Regions from separate parts of the Streptomyces sp. NPDC046261 genome, predicted to be linked through region 1. Evidence: riboswitches for the same ligand, from Rfam matches in the RefSeq annotation. Region 1 holds a riboswitch; the other holds the start of a gene.
What was found. A riboswitch is a leader RNA that binds a small molecule or an ion and turns the genes downstream of it on or off. The one in region 1 is predicted to bind cyclic di-AMP.

Region 1 (9,331 bases):
GAGGTGTACATCCTGTACATTTTTTACAGACGACCGAGGAGAGGCTCAGCCATGGACCGACCCGCCGCCCGCTATGTCCTGCCCGAGTTCACCGAGCGCACCGCGCTGGGCACGCACACCCTGGACCCGTACGCCAAGCTGTTCTCCGAGCGCATCGTCATGCTCGGGACACCCCTCGACGACACGGCCGCCAACGATGTGATCGCGCAGCTGATGCACCTCGAATACGCGGCGCCCGAGCGGGACATCTCCCTCTACATCAATTCCCCCGGCGGCTCCTTCGGGGCCATGTGCGCCGTCCACGACACGATGCGCTTCATCAGCTGTGACATCGAGACCATCTGCCTGGGCCAGGCCGCCTCGGCCGCCGCCGTCCTGCTGGCGGCCGGCACCCCGGGCAAGCGCCTGCTGCTCCCGCACGCCCGGTTGCTCATCCACCAGCCGTCCCTCGCCGAACCCGTCCAGGGGCAGCCCTCGGACCTGGCGATCCAGGCCGCGGAGCTGCTGCGGGTCCGCGACGGCCTGGTGGAGATGCTGGCGCTGCACACCGGGCAGGACGCGGAGCGCGTGCGGCGGGACCTCGAGCGCGACACCTTCCTCGACGCCGAGGCGGCGGTGGCCTACGGCCTGGCCGACCGGATCATCACCGACCGCCGGCCGCTCGGCGCGCCGGCCGGGGCGAGGTGAGGCGGATGCCGTCGGAGAAGTGGCCCCCGGAGCTGACGCCGCTGCCCGCCCTGACCCGCGCCGAGGGCGAAGTGGTCGACCGCTATCTGGAAGTACTGGATCTCCTCGGCCGGATCAACCCGGCTCGCACGCAGGGCACGTACAGTGCGCTACGAGCCGCGCAGACGCTCGCGCTCGCGGCCGCCGGGCTGCGCGACGCGCTGACGGTCATGCACGAACGCGACGAACGCGAGATATACGGGGGAACGCTGGCGCGAGCGATGCGGGTCCTGGACGGCGAACGCCGGGCCCGGCGGGTGATGTTGCCGCCGGAGCCGCCGAACTGAGGAGCGGAAACATTCTTCCCCCGATCTCCTCCAGACAACGGATGCGATCGTAGACGACCCGCAGTGATCACTTCGGGCGGTGCGCGTACTCGACGCTCGAAGAGATCGCTTCGCCGCAGGTGACGAACTCAGCAGGGAAGGGTCACCACCACCAAATCGCCCCGTGTCCACCCGAATTGCCCAGAGGTGACGAGGGTCACATATGGTGGGATCCGCTCGGCTTGGGCGCCGGGACTGCGCCAAGATCCGTCCGACGACAAGACCCCGCCACCGCGGCGGGGCGGTCCGGGCGGACGCCGAACCCTGCCGCCGCCGGGGCGACTGGTCGACATAAGTGCACCGGCAGGGATGGAGGACCCGAGCACGACGGGACGGCGGGAGAGCGACAACTGCCGTACGTCCCTTGGGGTGAAGCCGCTCACGCGGCCGGGCATTCTTCGCCTGCCCGAACCCGACAGGTCATCCTTCACAGGCGGCTGACGAAGGGTTTGGCATGGGCGCGCACAAACGTCCCTCAATGCTGTCCAGGACGGGGGCTCTGCCCCTGTCCGTGAAATCCGCCCTGACTCTCGCGGCCGTCGGTGCCACGGTGCTGGCACCGGGCGCCACCAACGACGCGGAAGCCGCGACCATCTCCAACACGGCCCTGCAGATCGCGGCCTCGAAGGCGGGCTCCCCCTATCAGTGGGGCGCGACGGGTCCCTTCCGCTTCGACTGCTCCGGGCTGACCCAGTACTCCTTCAAGCGGGCCGGCAAGCAGCTGCCCCGCACCGCACAGGACCAGTACAACCGCGTCCGGCACATCCCCGGTCTCTCCCGCACCCGGGGCGACCTGGTGTTCTTCCACGGCCGCGGTGGCGTCTACCACGTGGGGATATACGCCGGGAACAACAGGATCTGGCACGCCCCCAAGACCGGATCGGTCGTCCGCCTCGAGCGCATCTGGACCCGTAGCGTCTCCTACGGCCGCGTGAACGGCTGACCCGCCGAGCGGGGCCCCGGCGCCCGGTGTCACCCACCCATCGCGCCGGACCTCGACCACGCCGCACCCGACGCGCCGAGCGCATCTTCCGTGGCAGCGGACCCGGCTGCCTTCCCGGTGCCCCACCGGCACCCGCGACACCCGCGAACCCACCGGTTCAGGAGCGCGCTCCACGAGAGCGCCGGGCCGGGCGGACCACCGCCCGGCCCTCCACGCGCTGCCGGTTCAGCGGACCGGCACCGGCGGCACCCTCCACGGCATACGGATCCACACGGTCTTGCCTCCGTCGGCGGTCGGCGTGACGCGGAGAGCGCCGCCATGCTCGGCGGTGAGAGAGCGGATGATCACCAGACCGCGTCCGTTGTCCTGCTGGACGGCGGCCGGCAGCCGCCTGGGGTGACAGGGATGGCTGTCCGTGACCCCGATCCGCAGCTCCTCGCCCCGCTCGAGGCGGACGTCCACCGTAAAGGTGGGCGACCGGCCGTGGGTGTGCTGCACGGCGTTGGTGGCCAGTTCGGAGACGATCAGCCGGACCGCGTCGGCGGCGTCCGTACCGGCGGGCAGGCCCCATTCCATGAGCACGTCCATGACATAGCGCCGGGCCGCGGAGACCGAGGCGGGGCTGCTCGGCAGAGTGACGGCTGCTTCCTGGTGATCTGCCATGGCGCTGTCCCTTTCCCACCGGTGCCGGACTCCGACGCGCGGCGTGCGGTGAAGTCGGAAAGCGGCTCCGGACGGCTCTTCGCGACAGCGTGCCACTGTTCACGGGTGCGATGGGCGCGATCCACCGGATTGTGGATATATCTGTCGCTCGAAGCGGTGAACTCTGCTACGAGAGACCGGATTTGGACGGCAGACTGGTCTATTGACTCTGACGAGTGGATTTGAGCGGCGGGGAGGAGAGCTGATGCGGAACGGACCCGCGGTGCGCCGTCGCAAACTCGGCGCGGAGCTGCGCCGGCAGCGGGAGCTGACCGGGATGACGAGCCGGGAGGCGGCGGGGGCGGTCGGCTGGCACCAGTCGAAGGTGAGCCGGATCGAGACGGGCATCAGCGGCGTGAAACCCGCGGACGTGGCCCGGCTGCTGGATGTGTACCGCGTCTCGGACCCGGAACTGAGGGCGCTGCTGGGAGCGCTGTGCGGGGCGGGGTCCAAGGACGCGGAGGGGTCCCGGCGCGGGTGGTGGTACGCCTACCGCGATCTGCTGCCTTCGGCGTATCTCGACTTCATCAGCCTGGAGTCGGAGGCGTCCCACGCCCGGACGCTGGAGACCACGGTGGTGCCCGGCCTGTTGCAGACGCGGGAGTACGCCAGGGCCGTGACCCGGGCCGCGCTGTGCGACCCGCCGGCGGAACAGGTCGAGGAGCTCGTCCGGGTGCGCATGGCCCGGCAGTCGGTGCTGGAAGGGGAGCGTCCGTTGCAGCTCCGCGCGGTGCTCGACGAGGCGGTGCTGCGGCACGAGGTCGGTGGCCCGGAGGTCATAGCGGGACAGTTGCGCCATCTGTTGGCCATGGGTTCGCTGCCGCATGTGCGGCTGCACGTGCTGCCGTTCACCAGTGGAAACCATATCGGCATCACCGGCCCTTTCGTTATCTTCTCCTTTCCGCGCATCGCCGATCTGGACGTGGTTGTTCTCGACCATTTGACGAGTAGCCTCTATCTGGAGCGCAAAGAGGACCTCCGGGCGTACGGCTCGGCGTTCACCACGCTCCAGGCGCACGCCCTCTCGCACGAGAACTCGTTGGATTACATCGCCGGGATCAGCGACGGCGCGTAAGGAGGCAACATGTCCGCAATGCCTCGGTACGTACCCTCTCCATCGGCTCACGCCGGCCGCTGCGACGCCGCGTGGCACCGCAGCAGCTACAGCACCGGCATGAACAACTGCGTCGAAACGGCAAGCCTGGGACCGCGGCAGCTCGCCGTGCGCGACTCCAAGCGCACGGCCGGGCCGGTTCTGCGGTTCTCGCCCGCCACCTGGTCCGCGTTCCTCATGGACCTGGGCCGCGCCCGCCGGGCCGGCGACGGAGGTACCGCCGTACGGAGTTGAGCGTTCAGGCGGCCGGCGCGGTCCGTACGATCGCGTCGGCCGCCGCCATGACCTGGGCGTCCGACAGATCCGCCCGCGCGGTCAGCCGCAGCCGCGAGACGCCGTCCGGCACGGACGGCGGCCGGAAGCAGCCGACGGCCAGCCCGGCCGCACGGCAGTCGGCCGCCCAGCGCACCGCCGCCGCGGGCGAGGGCGCCCGGACGGAGACCACCGCCGCGTCGGGGCGCACCGCCGTCAGCCCCGCCGCCGTCAACCGCCCGTGCAGTGCGGTGGCCACGGCCCGCACCCTGCCGGCCCGGCCGGGCTCGCGGCGCAGCACCTCAAGGCTCGCCAGCGCCGCGCCGGCCGCCGCCGGGGCGAGGCCGGTGTCGAAGATGAAGGTGCGGGCGGTGCTGACGAGGTGGTCGATGACCCGGGCGGGGCCGAGCACCGCACCGCCCTGGCTGCCGAGGGACTTGGAGAGCGTCACCGTGGCCACGACGTCCCCGTCGCCGGCCAGGCCCGCGGCGTGCACGGCGCCCCGGCCGCCCGCGCCGAGGACCCCCAGCCCGTGGGCGTCGTCCACGAGCAGCGCCGCGCCGCCCGACCGGCATGCCGCGGCGAGGGCGGGCAGGGGGGCGGCGTCGCCGTCGACGGAGAAGACCGAGTCGGTGACGGCGATCGCCCGGCCCCGGTGCGCGGCCAGGCTCTTGCGGACGGCCTCCGGGTCGGCGTGCGGCACGACGGTCCGCTCGGCGCGCGCCAGGCGGCAGCCGTCGATGAGCGAGGCGTGGTTGCCCTCGTCGCAGACCAGGAGGGTGCCCGAGCCCACGGACCCGGACAGGGCGGTGACGGCGGCGAGGTTCGCGGCGTAGCCGGAGGAGAAGACCAGGGCCGCTTCGAAGCCGCAGAACGCGGCGAGCTCCGCCTCCAGCCGGGCGTGCAGGGCGGTGCTGCCGGTGACCAGGCGGGAACCGGTGGCGCCCGCGCCCCAGCGGCGCGCCGCATCCGCCGCGGCCTCGGTGACCTCGGGGTGGTGGGTCAGGCCCAGGTAGTCGTTGCCGGCCAGGTCGAGGAGGGCGGAATCGGCCGCCCGGGGGCGGAGGGTGCGCACCAGACCCGCGGCCCGCAGCCGCTCGTGCTCCGCGTCGATCCAGTCGAACGGGTCCTGGGGCATCGGCCGTCCCTCGTCGTTTGGTGGGTTTGCATAAAACCTAGCCGTCGCCGGGCCGGGGCAGGATGTGGCGATACACACACCTCAAACGGACTCTGTTGTGCGATCTCTCCTTGGCCGGGGATGGTGGCGTAGGCGAGGATCTGCGCCATGGACCTGCTGAACACGCTGGTGGACAAGGGGTTGCGGCGGGAGCTGCCGACCCGCGAAGAGGCGCTCGCCGTGCTGGCGACCTCCGACGACGAGCTGCTCGACGTGGTGGCCGCGGCGGGGAAGGTACGCCGCAAGTGGTTCGGGCGGCGGGTGAAGCTCAACTATCTGGTCAACCTCAAGTCCGGGCTCTGCCCCGAGGACTGCTCGTACTGCTCTCAGCGGCTCGGCTCGAAGGCCGAGATCCTCAAGTACACCTGGCTCAAGCCGGACGAGGCGTCGAAGGCGGCGGCCGCCGGGGTCGCCGGCGGCGCCAAGCGGGTCTGCCTGGTGGCCAGTGGCCGCGGGCCCACCGACCGCGACGTCGACCGGGTCTCGAAGACCATCGAGGCGATCAAGGAGGAGAACGCGGACGTCGAGGTGTGCGCGTGTCTCGGGCTGCTCTCCGACGGCCAGGCGGAGCGACTGCGCGCCGCGGGTGCGGACGCCTACAACCACAACCTCAACACGTCCGAGGCGACGTACGCCGGCATCACCACCACCCACACCTACGCCGACCGGGTACAGACGGTGCAGCAGGCCCAGGCGGCGGGCATGTCCGCCTGCTCGGGGCTGATCGCGGGCATGGGCGAGAGCGACGCGGACCTGGTGGACGTGGTGTTCTCGCTGCGGGAGCTGGACCCGGACTCGGTGCCGGTCAACTTCCTCATCCCCTTCGAGGGGACGCCGCTGGCCAAGGAGTGGAACCTCACCCCGCAGCGCGCTCTGCGCATCCTGGCGATGGTGCGGTTCGTCTGCCCGGACGTGGAGGTGCGGCTGGCGGGCGGCCGTGAGGTGCACCTGCGCTCGATGCAGCCGCTGGCGCTGCACCTGGCCAATTCGATCTTCCTCGGCGACTACCTGACGAGCGAGGGCCAGGAGGGCAAGGCCGACCTGGCGATGATCGCGGACGCGGGCTTCGAGGTGGAGGGCACGGGCACCACGACGCTGCCCGGGCACCGCGCGGACGCCCTCGCGGGCGCGGGCTGCGGCTCGCGCGGCGCGAGCGGCTGCGGCTCGCACGGCGCCGGGGAGAGCGCGGCCGGCGGTTGCGGCTCGCACGGCGCCGGCGGCTGCGGGCCGTGCGGCGACGGGGGCGCGGCCGGGGAGCCGGCGGCGGCCGGGGCCGACGAGGCCCGTACGGACCTGGTGGCCGTGCGCCGCCGGGGCGCGGGGACGGACCTGCCGCCCAATGCCTGAGCCGCTCACCGCGGGCGAGTTGCTCGCCCTGGACAAGCAGCACGTCTGGCACCCCTACGGTCCGATGCCGGGGCGGGTCGACCCGCTGGTCGTGGAGTCCGCGTCCGGGGTACGGCTCCGGCTCGCCGAACCGGTCGCCGGGGTGCGCGAGCTGGTCGACGGGATGTCCTCGTGGTGGTCCGCCCTCCACGGTTACAACCACCCGCGGCTCAACGAGGCGGCGCGGGACCAGCTCGAACGCGTGAGCCATGTGATGTTCGGCGGGCTCACGCACGAGCCCGCCGTGCGGCTCGCCAAGCGGCTGGTGGACATCACGCCCGACCAGCTCGAGCACGTCTTCCTCTCCGACTCCGGCTCGGTGTCGGTCGAGGTCGCCGTGAAGATGTGCCTGCAGTACTGGCGGTCGGTGGGACAGCCGCGCAAGCAACGGCTGCTGACCTGGCGGGGCGGCTACCACGGCGACACCTGGCAGCCGATGTCGGTGTGCGACCCGGACGGCGGGATGCACGCGCTGTGGTCCGGGGCCCTGCCCCGACAGGTTTTCGCGGACGCGCCCCCCACCGGCTTCGACGCCGCGCCGGATCCGGCGTACGCCGCTCATGTGCGGGAGCTGATCGGGCGGCACGCCGAGGAGCTCGCCGCGGTGATCGTCGAGCCGGTGGTGCAGAACGCGGGCGGCATGCGCTTCCACTCCCCCGCCTACCTCACGATGCTGCGCGAGGCGTGCGACGAGCACGACGTGCTGCTGATCTTCGACGAGATCGCGACGGGCTTCGGCCGCACGGGCGTGCTGTTCGCGGCGGAGCACGCGGGCGTCTCCCCCGATGTGATGTGCGTGGGCAAGGCGCTGACCGGCGGTTATCTGTCGTTGGCCGCGACGCTGTGCACGACGCGGGTGGCACAGGGCATCTCGCGGGGCGAGGTGCCGGTGCTGGCGCACGGTCCGACGTTCATGGGCAATCCGCTGGCCTGCGCGGTCGCGAACGCCTCGCTCGAGCTGCTGCTCTCGCAGGACTGGCAGTTGGAGGTCAAGCGGATCGAGGCCGGGCTGCGCGACGGGCTGGCCGCCGCGGCCGAGGTGCCGGGCGTACGGGACGTACGCGTCCTCGGCGCGATCGGCGTCGTCCAGCTCGACCATCCCGTGGACATGGCGGCGGCGACGCGGGCGGCGGTCGCGAAGGGCGTGTGGCTGCGGCCGTTCGGGGACCTGATCTACACCATGCCGCCGTTCATCACCTCCGACGAGGACCTGGCGAGGATCTGCGCCGGGGTGCGCGCCGCCGCCCGTCAGGGCTGACCGGGACGGCGGCAAGCGCCATGGGAACGGAACGCGAGAGAACGGAGCGCACAGCATGACGGTCATGGTCGTCACGGGAACGGGCACGGAGGTCGGCAAGACCGTGGTGACGGCCGCCGTCGCGGCGGCGGCCCTGGCGGCCGGCCACTCGGTGGCGGTGCTCAAGCCCGCCCAGACCGGGGTCGCGCCGGACGAGCCGGGGGACGTCGCGGAGGTGCTGCGGCTCGCCGGGCCGGTCACCGGTGTCGAACTGGCGCGCTTCCCGGAGCCGTTGGCGCCCGCCACCGCCGCCCGCCGGGCCGGCCTGGCGCCGGTGCCTCCGCGGGAGATCGTGCGCGCGGCGGGCGAGCTGGCCGCCTCCCACGACCTGGTCCTCGTCGAGGGCGCGGGCGGGCTGCTCGTACGGCTGGACGAGGCCGGCTCGACGCTCGCGGACGCGGCCCGGCTGCTGGACGTGCCGGTACTGATCGTCGCGCAGGCGGGGCTGGGCACGCTCAACGCCACGGCGCTGACCGCCGAGGCCCTGCGCTCGCGCGGCCTGCGCTGTGCGGGCGTGGTGATCGGCAGTTGGCCGGCCACGCCCGACCTCGCCGCCCGCTGCAACCTCGCCGACCTGCCCGAGGCGGCCCGGGCGCCCTTGCTGGGGGCCGTCCCGGAGGGCGCGGGCACGCTGCCCCCCGGCGACTTCCGCGCGATGGCGACGAGCTGGCTGGCACCGCGGCTGTCCGGCGTCTGGGACGCGGAACGCTTCGCGCAGGAGCAGCGCTAGGGCGCGGGGCGGAAACGGCGAAGCGGCGGGGAGGGGATAAATCCCCTGGCCGGGGAACAATCGCGGTAGCCGTCGTATCCCCGGAAAGGGGTGCCCCATGCCGCTCCGCAGCACCAGAACACCGCACGACGCCGTGCACCATCCGGTCTTCGCCCGCGTCTACGCCAAGTGGAGCCCGGTCATCGACGAGCGGGCCAATGTGGGCGCGCACCGCAGGGACCTGCTGGCGGGGCTCTCCGGGAGGGTCATCGAGATCGGCGCCGGCAACGGTCTGAACTTCGCCCACTACCCCGGCACCGTCTCGGAGGTGGTGGCGATCGAGCCGGAGCGGCGGCTGCGCCGGCTGGCGGTGGACGCGGCGGTCCGGGCGGGCGTGCCGGTGGACGTGGTGCCGGGCGTGGCGGAGGCGCTGCCGGTCAAGAGCGAGGCGTTCGACGCGGCCGTGGTGTCCTTGGTGCTGTGCTCGGTGCGGGACGTGCGGCGCTCGCTGGCGGAGCTGCGGCGTGTGCTGAAGCCGGGCGGCGAGCTGCGGTTCTTCGAACACGGCATCGCGCGGGGGCGGGTGCTGGCGGATGTGCAGCGGGCCTTGGACCGCACGGTGTGGCCGCTGCTGTTCGGCGGCTGTCACACCGCCCGTGATCCGCTGGCGTCGATCGAGGCGGCGGGGTTCGACATGGG
Region 2 (11,314 bases), on a different contig from region 1:
TCCTTGAACGCGGCGATGTCCGCGTCGGTCGGCTCGGTGGGCTCGGTCTTCGGAGGAGGGGTGTCCATGTGCTCGCTCGTGCTCGCTCGGTCGTGTCGAAGGAATGTGCAGGGTCAGCGGTGGCCGTCGGAGGTGTCCACGCCGTCGAAGAGGTTGCTGTACCAGGGCCGGTCGGCGGCGCCCTCGTCCCTGCGCTGCCTGGTGCCGCCGCTGCCGTCCGCCACGGTGTAGCCGGTCTCCCCGGGCCGTACGAAGTGCAGGTGCTCGCGCGCCTGCTGCTCCACGTACGCCGGGTCCTCGAGCCGGGCCTTCTCGTCGCGCAGCCGCTTGACCTGCTCCCGCGCCTGCTCGGTGCGGTGCCGCTGCTCGGCGATGTCCGAACGCTGGGTGACCCACTGGCGCATGGGGTAGGCGAGGGCGACGACGAGGGAGCAGACGACGAGCGCGAGCAGCGCCGCCCGGCCGGTGAGCCGGCTGCGCCGCGGGGGCCCGGCACGGTAGACCCGGGCCGCGGACGGCCCCTGCACGAGCGCCGTGCCCAGCGCCTTGAGCCTGGTCGCGGTGGAGAACCGGTCCGCGCCCACGTCGCCTCCCCTGGAGAGTCCGCTACGAACGTACGTCCCCGGACACGGTACGGGACCGCGGCCGGGGACGTACGGAGACTGGCGAGAAGGTCAGCCCTTGCGGTGCTTACTGGTTCGCGGAGCGGAACCGCGGGAAGGCGCTGCGGCCGGCGTAGACCGCGGCGTCGTCGAGGATCTCCTCGATGCGCAGCAGCTGGTTGTACTTGGCGACGCGCTCGGAGCGGGCCGGGGCGCCGGTCTTGATCTGGCCGCAGTTGGTGGCTACGGCCAGGTCGGCGATGGTGACGTCCTCGGTCTCGCCGGAGCGGTGGGACATCATGCACTTGAAGCCGTTGCGCTGGGCCAGCTCGACGGCGTCCAGGGTCTCGGTGAGCGAGCCGATCTGGTTGACCTTGACCAGCAGGGCGTTCGCGGAGTTCTCCTCGATGCCGCGGGCCAGGCGCTCGGGGTTGGTGACGAACAGGTCGTCACCGACGAGCTGGACCTTGTCGCCGAGCTTCTCGGTGATGGTCTTCCAGCCGGCCCAGTCGTCCTCGAACAGCGGGTCCTCGATGGAGACCAGCGGGTACGCCTCGACGAGCTCGGCGTAGTACTCCGTCATCTCGGCGGCGGAGCGGTCCTTGCCCTCGAACGTGTAGACGCCGTCCTTGTAGAACTCGGAGGCGGCGACGTCGAGCGCCAGGGCGATGTCCTGGCCGGGGGTGTAGCCGGCCTCCTTGATGGCCTCGAGGATGAGGTCGAGGGCCTCGCGGTTGGAGCCGAGGTTCGGGGCGAAGCCGCCCTCGTCGCCCAGGCCGGTGGCCAGGCCCTTGGCCTTCAGCACCTTCTTGAGGGTGTGGTAGACCTCGGTGCCCCAGCGCAGGGCCTCGGAGAAGGACTCCGCGCCGATCGGCGCGATCATGAACTCCTGGATGTCCACGTTGGAGTCGGCGTGCGAGCCGCCGTTGAGGATGTTCATCATCGGAACGGGCAGCAGGTGCGCGTTCGGGCCGCCCAGGTAGCGGAAGAGCGGCAGGTCGGAGGCCTCGGAGGCGGCGTGCGCGACGGCCAGGGAGACGCCCAGGATGGCGTTGGCGCCGAGCGAGCCCTTGTTGTCGGTGGCGTCCAGGTCGAACATCGCCTGGTCGATCAGGCGCTGCTCGGTGGCGTCGTAGCCGACGAGCTCCGGGCCGATCTGCTCGATGACGGCCAGGACGGCCTTCTCGACGCCCTTGCCCAGGTAGCGGTTCGGGTCACCGTCACGCAGCTCGATGGCCTCGAAGGCACCGGTGGAGGCGCCGGACGGCACGGCGGCACGGCCCGTGGAGCCGTCGTCGAGGCCGACCTCGACCTCGACCGTGGGGTTGCCTCGCGAGTCGAGGATCTCGCGAGCTACGACGACGTCGATGGACGGCACGAGGGTCTCCTTCGTGGTGTGTCTGGAGTTCTGCAGCACGAGCCTAACGGGCCCCGGAGGCTGCGCCCGCCCTTGGACCGGCCACCGGACCGAAAATTGGCACAAAAGCCGAGATCACCGGATGAATGGTCGGTGTGTTCGCTCAACGGGAAAGACGACCGGCCGCACCGGGGCCCGTGGCGGCCCCGGAAAACGGCGGAGCCCCGCTCCGATGCGGCTCGGGGGGAAGACGCATCGGAGCGGGGCGGTCCCGCGGATGAGCGCGGCGCTCAGCCGGTGATCAGCTGAGGTGCAGCTTCTGACCCGGGAAGATCAGGTCCGCGTTGTCGATGATGTCCTTGTTGCGGTCGAACAGCTTCTGCCAGCCGCCGTCGACCTTCTTGGCGTCGGCGATGGAGCCGAGGGTGTCGCCTTCCTTGACCTCGTACTCGCCGTCACCCTGCTTGACCGTCTTGGGGGCGGCGTGCTTCGGGGCGGTCTGCTTGGGGGCCGGGGCCTCCTCGGCGGTCTCCGCCTGCGGCTTGGCGTGCTTGGGCGCGGAGGGGCGCTCGGCACGGTCGGCGCGGCTCTTGGTGGAGGTCTCGCCCGCGGCGGCGGAGGAGGACTTCGTGGACTTCTTCTTGACCACGGAGCCGGAGCCGGAGGTGTCGACGTTGGCCTTCGCGCCACCGGCGGTCAGGCCGCCGGCACCGGCGCAGCCCCAGGCGCCCGGGCCCTGCATGGCGAGGAGACGCTCGGCGGTGGCGATCTGCTGGGCCTTGGTGGCCAGGTCGGCGCGCGGGGCGTACTGCGTGCCGCCGGCGGCCTTCCAGGAGGACTGCGAGAACTGCAGGCCACCGTAGTAGCCGTTGCCGGTGTTGATGGACCAGTTCCCGCTGGACTCGCACTGGGCGACCTTGTCCCAGGTCGAAACGGAGGCGGCGTTGGCGGAGGTCGCGACCATCAGCGGGGCGGCCACGGCGACGCCGGTGACGCCGGCGAGCGTGACGATGCGGACGGCCTTGGACGGACGACGGTGCTTGCCCTTGGACATAAGTCGGTTTCCTCACCGACGCCTACGAGGTGAGCTGTCGGGTTCGGGCTGTGAGTTTGCCCGGCCCGGTGCGCGGCTGCGCTCCGGGCTTCACCCCAAGCCGTCCCGCTCCCTCGACCGTGAGGCCGTCGGACCGGTCCGGCGCCTTACCTTGGTTCCCCCGCTCCTGCCAACGGCGCTTGCGCGACGACTCCCCCGGCCGCCGGCAGGATTCGGCGTGGCGACCGTGGTGCTCGCGGTGGCGAGCGGTGACGACGTTAAACACAGGCGGCCGACGGGTTCAAACCCCACTTTTCAGCCACAGTTGCTGGAAGTTACCCGCAGGAACCTCCTGTTTCCGCAGGTGGGAGGGGGTTTGAGCAGAACGGACGAGCTCCGTCCAGCCCAAAGTCAACGAGACCCATGTCTCACTTTCGACTGGAACGGACATTCGCCCCGAACCCCCCGGCTAGGGACGGATATCGAGCCGCTGACCAGGCTGAATGAGATCCGGATCGGATCCGACAACTTTTTCGTTCTTCTGATAGATCGTCTGCCAGCCGCCGGTGACCGAGTGGTCCTCCGCGATCGCTGACAGGTTGTCACCGGGCTTGACGGTGTAGTCGGTCGCGCCGGGTACGCCCGTCCGGGCGTCGGCGCCGTCGCGCGAGGGGCGCTGGGGCTCGTCCGAACGCGGCGGCTCGGCGCGGTGCTTGCCCGTGCCCGGCTCCCCGGCCGCGTCGTCGCCCGGCGTGCGCGGGGCGGTCGGCGCGGGGTCGGTGGGCGCGTGGTCGGTGGGCGTGCCCGAGGGCGTGGTGGAGGGGGACGGCGTGGTGGACGGTTCGGCCGAGGGGTCCTTGCGGTGCTTGCCGTCCGGCTTTCCGGAGGTCTCGCCCGCGGGGGCGGAGGGGTCGGTGGACGGGCTCGGCGTGCCGGGCGACTTCGATGCGCCGGGCGCGGGTTCGGTGGTGCCGGGGGCGCGGTCGGCGGGCGCGGACTTCGTGGGCTCCGGCGTGGCGGGAGCGGTGCGCTCGGGCGCCGGCTCGCGGGTCGGCTCCGGCTCGGGGCTCTGGGTGCGTCCGGGGTTCACGTCGGGCGCCGGGGCGTCCTTCGACAGACCCGAACTGACGGCGCAACTGCGCCAGGCGTCGGGGCCCTCGGCGGCCAGGATCCGCTCGGCGACGGCGATCTGCTGGGACCTGCTGGCCAGGTCCGGGCGCGGCGCGTAGGAGATGCCGCCGTTGTTCTCCCACATCTGCTGGGTGAGCTGGAGGCCGCCGAAGAAACCGTTGCCGGTGTTGGCGCTCCACAGCCTGCCGCTCTCGCACTGGGCGACCTTGTCCCAGGTGCCCGTGTCCGCGGCCGTGGCCGCGGTGGCCGCCATCAGCGGCATGGCGATGCCCGCCCCCGTCACCCCCGCCGCGAGCACGATGGCGGGTATCTGACGGGGGCGGCGATGTCTTCCGTTCCCGAAACGCATGGGCTGGCCTCTCGTGTGGCGGCTGATGTGGTCGTCGAACATAGCGACGGGTCCGGGTCGTCACAAGCCGGTGTAGCCGAGGTCACGCGAAGGTCACGCGAGGTGACCGGTCGTCATGCGGCGGGCGGAGCAGGGGTGAACGCGACGGGCAAAGTGCGCAATCCGCGCATGATCAGACCCCCTCGCCAGCGCAGGTCCTCCGGCTCCGCGGCCAGGTGGAGATCGGGCAGCCGGCGCAGCAAAGTCGCGAGCGCCACCTGGCCCTCCAGGCGCGCCAGGGGGGCGCCCAGGCAGTAGTGGATGCCGTGTCCGTAGCCCAGGTGCTGGTTGTCGCGCCGGGCCAGGTCAAGGGTGTCGGGGTCGGCGAACCGCTCGGGGTCGCGGTCCGCGGCGGCCAGGACGACGAGTACGGGATCGCCCTCGGCGATGCGCTGTCCGCCGAGGGTCAGGTCCCGGGTGGCGAACCGCCAGGTCGCCAGCTCCACCGGCCCGTCGTAGCGCAGCAGCTCCTCCACGCCGGTGGCCAGCAGGCTCTCCTCGCCCTCGCGCAGCGCGCGCTGGAGGCGCTCGCGCTGCCCGGGGTTGCGCAGCAGGGCGTAGGTTCCGTTACCGATCAGGTTCACAGTTGTTTCAAAACCGGCGAACAACAGGATGAAGGCCATGGCCGCGGCCTCGTCCTCGGTGAGGTGCTCGCCGTGGTCACTCGCCCGGATCAGTCCGGAAATGAGGTCTTCACCGAGATCCTCCCGCTTACGGTGGATCAGTTCCGTGAGATAGCCCCGCATCTTCTTCACGGAACGGGCCACTCCGCCGCGTGGGCCGCCGCCGTGGCGGATCATCATTCCCGCCCAGTCGCGGAAGTCGTCCTGGTCCTCGCGCGGCACCCCGAGCATGTCGCAGATGGCATAGATGGGGAGGGGGAAGGCGAACTCGTGGATGAGGTCGGCCTCCCCCTTGCCGGCGAAGGCGTCGATGAGCTGATCCGTCAGCTCCCGCACCCGGGGCGCGAACTCCGCGACCCGGCGCGGGGTGAACGCCTTGGAGACCAGCCGGCGCAGCCGGGTGTGGTCCGGCGGGTCGATGTTGAGCAGGTGCGTCATCAGGTTGGCGCTGCGCTCGCCGGGGATGCCGACCTTGCCCTTGCCGTGGGCGCCCTCGGCGTGGTGCACGGGGTTCTTCGACAGCCGCTGGTCGGCGAGTGCCTGCCGGGCGTCGGCGTACCGGGTGACCAGCCATGCCTCGACACCGCTGGGCAGGGCGGTGCGGTGCACGGGGGCGTGCTCGCGCAGCCAGGCGTACGCCGGGTAGGGGTCGGCCGCGAACTCCCAGGTGAACAGGGGTGGGGCGGGGGGCGTGGGCATACGGTCGTTCGTGTCGTGCACGCCCCGACGCTACCCGCGGCCCCGCTAGTGGTGCCCGCCGCCGCCGCTGCCGAAGGCGCCGCTGCTGCCCGGGTCCCACTTCTTGCGGTCCTCGGAGAGCTCCTCGGGGTGGCTGCCGGGGTTGTTGATCTCGTGCGGCAGCACCCGCTCCCCGTTGGCCTCGGTCTGCAGGCGGTCCGACTCCCGGTGCTCGACGACGTAGCCGACCGCGCTCTCCTCGTCGTCGTTGTGCCCGGGGCCGTGGTCGGGCGAGGCGGGTCCCCTGTCGTGTTCCTGCCGCGTCTGCCAGGAGCCCTGGCGGCGCTGCGGCTGGGCGGGGGGCGGCGGCTCCCGGTCGCGCCAGCGCTGCCCGAAGTAGAAGGCCAGGATCAGCAGGGCGCAGACGCACAGCCCCACGATGAAGGGGGCGATGCCGCCGACCCAGTGCGGCAGTGCGAGGTCCATGTGGTCAGTGCGCATGGATGTCGGGTACCCGCCGGGCGCCGGGTCAAGACCGCGCCTGGGCCGAACGGGTGGCGGGGCGCTACTCCCCCGGCCGTTCCCCCGCCGCCGCCTCCGCGGCGAGGATCGCGTCCCGGTAGGTACGGGCGGCCGCCCGCAGCGCCGTCTCCGGCTCGGTGCCGGCCGCCTCGGCCCGTACGGCCAGGGCCAGCAGCTCGTAGCCGATGCCCTCCCCGGCCGGCGGGGCCACCTCCAGGCCCCCGGAACGGGCCCGGGAGGCGAGCTTCGCGGCGAGCGCGAGGGCCGGCTGGCCCAGCGGGACACCCTCGGTGACGGAGTCGCGGCCCTTCTCGGCGGCCTTCGTGCGCATCCAGTGCGCCCGCACGTCCTCCGGCGTCCGCGCGCTCTCCTCGCCGAAGACGTGCGGGTGGCGGTGGATGAGCTTGTCGACGATGGTGGCGGCGACGTCGTCGACGGAGAACGGCTCGTCCGCGTCGTCCTGCGCGATCCGGGCGTGGAAGACGACCTGGAGCAGAACGTCGCCCAGCTCCTCGCGCAGCGCCTCCCGGTCGCCGGTCTCGATGGCCTCCAGCAGCTCGTACATCTCCTCCAGGCCGTACTTCGCCAGGTCCTGGTGGGTGCGGATGCCGCTCCACGGGCAGGCCAGCCGGATCCGGTCCATGACCTGCACCAGGTCCAGCAGCCGGGCACCGGGCAGGTCGTAGGAGCCGGGCAGCAGCTCCAGCGCCGGCATCGACTCGCGGCCCGAGCCGGCCAGCCGGGCCAGGCCGTCGGTGAGGGCCGACTCCCCTTCCGCGGAAGTGATCACCACGGCGGTGCGCTGCCCGTCCGCGCAGTAGTCGACGAGCTCGCGGGCGGTCGGCGAGGCGTGTTCGACCTCGACGCCGGCCTCCCGCAGGTACGGCAGCTGCGGATGGCCGGCGTCGGCGCACAGCACCCGCCCGGCGCCGCGCAGCGTCTGCCACGCGGGCCAGGACAGCAGGCCGGGTGCGACCCGGTGGCTGGTGGTGAGCAGGACGATGCGGCCAAAGGAGTCGTTCACGCGGTCGTTCACGCGACCGAGCCTAGGCGACCGGGCCCGCGCGGGCTCACGCCGGCTGTTCGGGGCCGGCCGCGGCGGCCGGCCGCAGCCACGGCTCCAGCGCGGCCCGGGCCGTACCGCGCTTGGCGTCCCATGTGCCGTAGCGGGGATTGACGTCCACGCGCAGCGCGTCGGAGGTCTTCATCAGGACCTCGCCGGTGCGGGCCTTGCCGAGCTTGTCCTCCAGCTTGGAGCGGACCAGGCCCACCGACAGCTCCCGGTCGATCTGGCCCGGCGCGATGCCGGCCGCCAGGAACCGGGCCTCGACGGCGTCGGCACCGCCGAGCACCCGCTCGACCTGTCCGCGCCGCTCCTGCAGCTCCCGCCGGGTGACGTCCACGCCGTTGTCCCGGCCGGCCTGCTCGATGATCCGGTACTGGATCAGCCGGACGAGGGTGTCCTGGCCGAGCTGCGCGCTGCCCGCCAGCAGCTGCTCCCCCTCCGGCGAGGACCGCTGCGCCTCGCGGACGTCCGCCACCTGGCTCTGCAGCTGGGAGACGGTGATCCGCTCCTTGCCCACGACCGCCGCCGCACCCGGATGCGGTGCGGAACCGCAGCCGGTGAGCAGGGGCGCCGCGGCGAGCACGGTGGCGGCGGAGACGGAGAGCGCTGTCCTGCGGCGGATCATGGAGCCTCCCGGCGGAGATCGCAATCAAACAGGTGCGGGCGGTGCCCCTGGCACGAGGGGCGTGGTCGGGCGAAGGGCGGGCGACGGCCTGGCATGGAGCGATGGTCCGGCGTTGATCGATGGTAGGGAGTCCGCGTGGCCCAGGCCACTGATTCGGCCAACGATTCGCGGGGCGTCGGGATGCGCGCCTTCGCCGCCGTGTCCGAGGGGGATGTCCGAGGGGGCGTCGTAACGATCACGGTCGAGGACGCATACTTCAGACCGACCCCCGCAAATCAGCCCGAGGAGAAGCCGCCCATGGACTCGGCCACCGCCCCCGTCGCGGCACAGGACAGGAGCAGGGCCGAGAACGCGCCCGCACCGCGCCTCCGCGGCGCCCGGCTGCGCGCGCCGCGACTGGACCCGTACTGGGTGGGCGGCGTCCTGTTCGTCCTCTACACCACGCTCTCCGTCTGCCGGCACCGGCGGATGCTGACCATGTCGTGGGACCTGGGCATCTTCGAACAGGCCATACGGGCCTACTCCCGGCTCCAGACGCCCATAGCCGACCTCAAGGGCCCCGGCACCAACATCCTCGGGGACCACTTCAGCCCCGTCACCGCGCTGATCGCCCCCTTCTACCGCGTCTTCCCGACCCCGGTGACGCTCCTCGTCGTCCAGGCCGCGCTCTTCGCCCTGTCCGCCGTGCCGGTCGCCCGGCTCGCCGCCCACCTCCTCGGCCGCCGCCGCGGCCTCGCCGTCGCGATCGCCTACGGACTGTCCTGGGGCGTCCAGCGGGCGGTCGACTTCGACTTCCACGAGATCGCCTTCGCCATGCCCCTGCTGGCCTTCTCCCTGGAGGCCGTGGTGCGCGGCCGCTGGCGGACCGCCGCCCTGTGGGCGGCGCCCCTGGTGCTGGTCAAGGAGGACCTGGGCGTCACGGCCGCGGCCATCGGCGTCCTCATGCTCTGGCGGCTGCGCGGCGCCGGACGCACCCGGCAGGCCACGGCCTGGGCGGCCGGGCTGGTGGCCTTCGGGCTCGCCGGCACCGCCCTGGCCCTCGGCGTGATCATCCCTGGCTTCAACAGCGGCGGCGGCTACGACTACTGGAACAAGCTCAGCGGCGGCGACGGACCCGCCCCCGTCATCCCCGTCGACACCGCACTGCGCACCCTGGCGTGGACGCTGCTGCCCACCACCGGACTGCTGGCCCTGCGCTCACCGGTGCTGCTGGCCGCCCTGCCGACCCTGGGCTGGCGCTTCGTCTCCCACGACGACCACTACTGGGGCACCGACTGGCACTACAGCGCCGTCCTGATGCCCGTCGTCTTCATCGCCCTCACCGACGCCCTCGACCGGGCCCGCCGCAGCCGGCGCCCGTGGCTGCGCTCGTACACCCACCACCTGCCGGCGGCCGTCGCCGCCGCGGCCCTCGCGATGACCGCCTCCCTGCCCCTGTACGGCCTGACCCTGCCCGAGACCTACCGCGTCCCGCAGAGCGTCAAGGACACCGAGCGCCTCCTGGACCGCATCCCCGACGACGCCACCGTCGAGGCCGACATCGCCCCGATAAGCCGCCTCGTGAGCCGGTGCCGGGTCTTCTGGATAGGCGACACCCGCGGCGTCGTCCCCGACTACATCGCCCTGCGCCTGACCGACGGCAGGACCCCGCAGGACCTGGCCGGCGAGGGCCAGCGCCTGCACCCCGGCGTGAAGTACGCCGTCCTGGGCAGCGGCGGCGGGCACGCCGTGCTCAAGCGGGTGCCGTGACGTCGGCGAAGGGGACGCGGGCGAGGGCGGCGCGGATCGTGTCGGCGACGTCGGGGACGTTGTAGCCGAGGTAACGGAGGCGGTCGGCGACGTCGCGGAGGGGGCGGTTCAGGTGGAGGGCCGCCTCTAGGAGGCGGGAGAGGGGGACTTGGTCCTGCCACCTGAGCCAGTGGCCTCGGCCACTCTGATTGTGGCTGATCAGTTCGAGGTCGCCGGGTTCATGGTCGACCGATGCCGCCGGGACGGTGAAGCCGAAGCTCGAGAGACACTCCGCCACAGCCGAGGGGCTCCATCCCAGCGTCTTGGCGGCTGCCATCACATGCCCCCGGGGGACGTCGAAGGCAGGAGAAGCCCAGGGATAGCCCCCGAGCAGGTCATGACTCAACAGCGACAGCACATCGTGGTCCGGGTCGCCGGGCGGCATGGGCGGAACGGTGAGACCAAGGCCGGACAGCTGTGCGGCCACCTCCGCCGGCGACCGGCGCTTGCGCTTCGCGAAGGCAAGCAGCGAGCCCGGTGCGATCGGCTCCGTTACGGAACCGATCAGGTTCTTGAGGAGCTCCGCCTCCTCCTGTGTGGGACGGTCCGGCAGTCCCGCCCGATCGGCTGTGAATCCGAAGTCCGCCAGCCGTTCACAGACCTCGGTGACGGTGAGGTCCAGCAGCCTCGCGCATGCGGCGAGGTGAGCCGGTGGGACAGGACGGTCCCCGTCGAGCCACGGCGGGCCATCCGATTGACGAGCGCTCAGGAGGACGGTCTCGGCATGCGTCGGCCGCGTGGGAAACCCCGCCGCATCCGGCACCGTGAAGCCGTAACGGGTGAGTCGCCGACGCGCCTCTTCCCTGTCGATACCCCGCCGCAGCCTGGCGTAGAGCAGATGCATCACGGGGACCGGCTCATCAGTGGAGAGCCAGGGTGACTGGCCGTCCAGCCCCTGGCTGAGCACGGTCAGGTCGAGCGGGTCGGGATCGGCCACGTCCGGGTAGCGCTCGGGAACGAGATGGCGGAAGCCGAGTTCCACCGACCGCCGCGCGAACGCGCGCGGGGTGGTCCCGGCCTTTGAGGCTGCTCTCAAGACCTGCCCCGGCACCGCCGCCCGGACATCGGCCGGCAGCCAGGAACGGACCACGTCACCTCCGTCGGAGGCCACCAGGACGTCCGTCGGTAACGCGGGCAGCACGGCCCGGTCGGTGGTGATCTCGGGAACCGCGGCCGACAAGGCGGCCACTTCCCGCGACCACCGCTGCGCAAGGATTCTCCACAACAGCAGATGATCCGGCGGCTCCCCGTACAACGCCGCGATGCCGCTGGGGAATTCCGCTCTCTCCATCAGGCTGATATCAGCGGGGAAGCAGCCCACCGCTTCCGACGCACCACCGTGCCGGTCCAGGGGCAGTTTCACCCCGGCATCGAGGGCCGCACGCGTGATGATGTCCGCGACCAAGGGGTTCCTGTCAGCCACCGAGCAGACCCATGAGAAGGTCAGCAACCCGGAATCCGACCGGACCAGTTCTTCGGCCGCCGCCTCCAGCAGACGCCG

Region 2: it holds a riboswitch for cyclic di-AMP, as region 1 does, so the genes downstream of both, ABZ956_RS14795 (transglycosylase family protein) here and ABZ956_RS19545 (C40 family peptidase) in region 1, are expected to answer to the same signal.

What each region holds. Positions count from the first base shown of each region.
Region 1 covers NZ_JBEYZU010000010.1:59,692-69,022, forward strand. Annotated here, with positions in the region: gene ABZ956_RS19535 (ATP-dependent Clp protease proteolytic subunit) at 52-687, shown strand; gene ABZ956_RS19540 (hypothetical protein) at 693-1,013, shown strand; cyclic di-AMP (ydaO/yuaA leader) riboswitch at 1,298-1,503, shown strand; gene ABZ956_RS19545 (C40 family peptidase) at 1,507-1,995, shown strand; gene ABZ956_RS19550 (ATP-binding protein) at 2,221-2,658, opposite strand; gene ABZ956_RS19555 (helix-turn-helix transcriptional regulator) at 2,903-3,772, shown strand; gene ABZ956_RS19560 (DUF397 domain-containing protein) at 3,782-4,045, shown strand; gene ABZ956_RS19565 (8-amino-7-oxononanoate synthase) at 4,050-5,201, opposite strand; gene bioB (biotin synthase BioB) at 5,349-6,587, shown strand; gene ABZ956_RS19575 (adenosylmethionine--8-amino-7-oxononanoate transaminase) at 6,580-7,884, shown strand; gene bioD (dethiobiotin synthase) at 7,940-8,653, shown strand; gene ABZ956_RS19585 (methyltransferase domain-containing protein) at 8,751-9,331, shown strand, end outside.
Region 2 covers NZ_JBEYZU010000006.1:329,114-340,427, reverse strand. Annotated here, with positions in the region: gene ABZ956_RS14810 (DUF501 domain-containing protein) at 1-68, opposite strand, end outside; gene ABZ956_RS14805 (septum formation initiator family protein) at 114-584, opposite strand; gene eno (phosphopyruvate hydratase) at 691-1,980, opposite strand; gene ABZ956_RS14795 (transglycosylase family protein) at 2,261-3,013, opposite strand; cyclic di-AMP (ydaO/yuaA leader) riboswitch at 3,018-3,167, opposite strand; gene ABZ956_RS14790 (transglycosylase family protein) at 3,462-4,421, opposite strand; gene ABZ956_RS14785 (cytochrome P450) at 4,586-5,833, opposite strand; gene ABZ956_RS14780 (DUF6479 family protein) at 5,879-6,313, opposite strand; gene ABZ956_RS14775 (nucleoside triphosphate pyrophosphohydrolase) at 6,378-7,370, opposite strand; gene ABZ956_RS14770 (SurA N-terminal domain-containing protein) at 7,405-8,025, opposite strand; gene ABZ956_RS14765 (DUF2079 domain-containing protein) at 8,323-9,774, shown strand; gene ABZ956_RS14760 (hypothetical protein) at 9,758-11,314, opposite strand, start outside.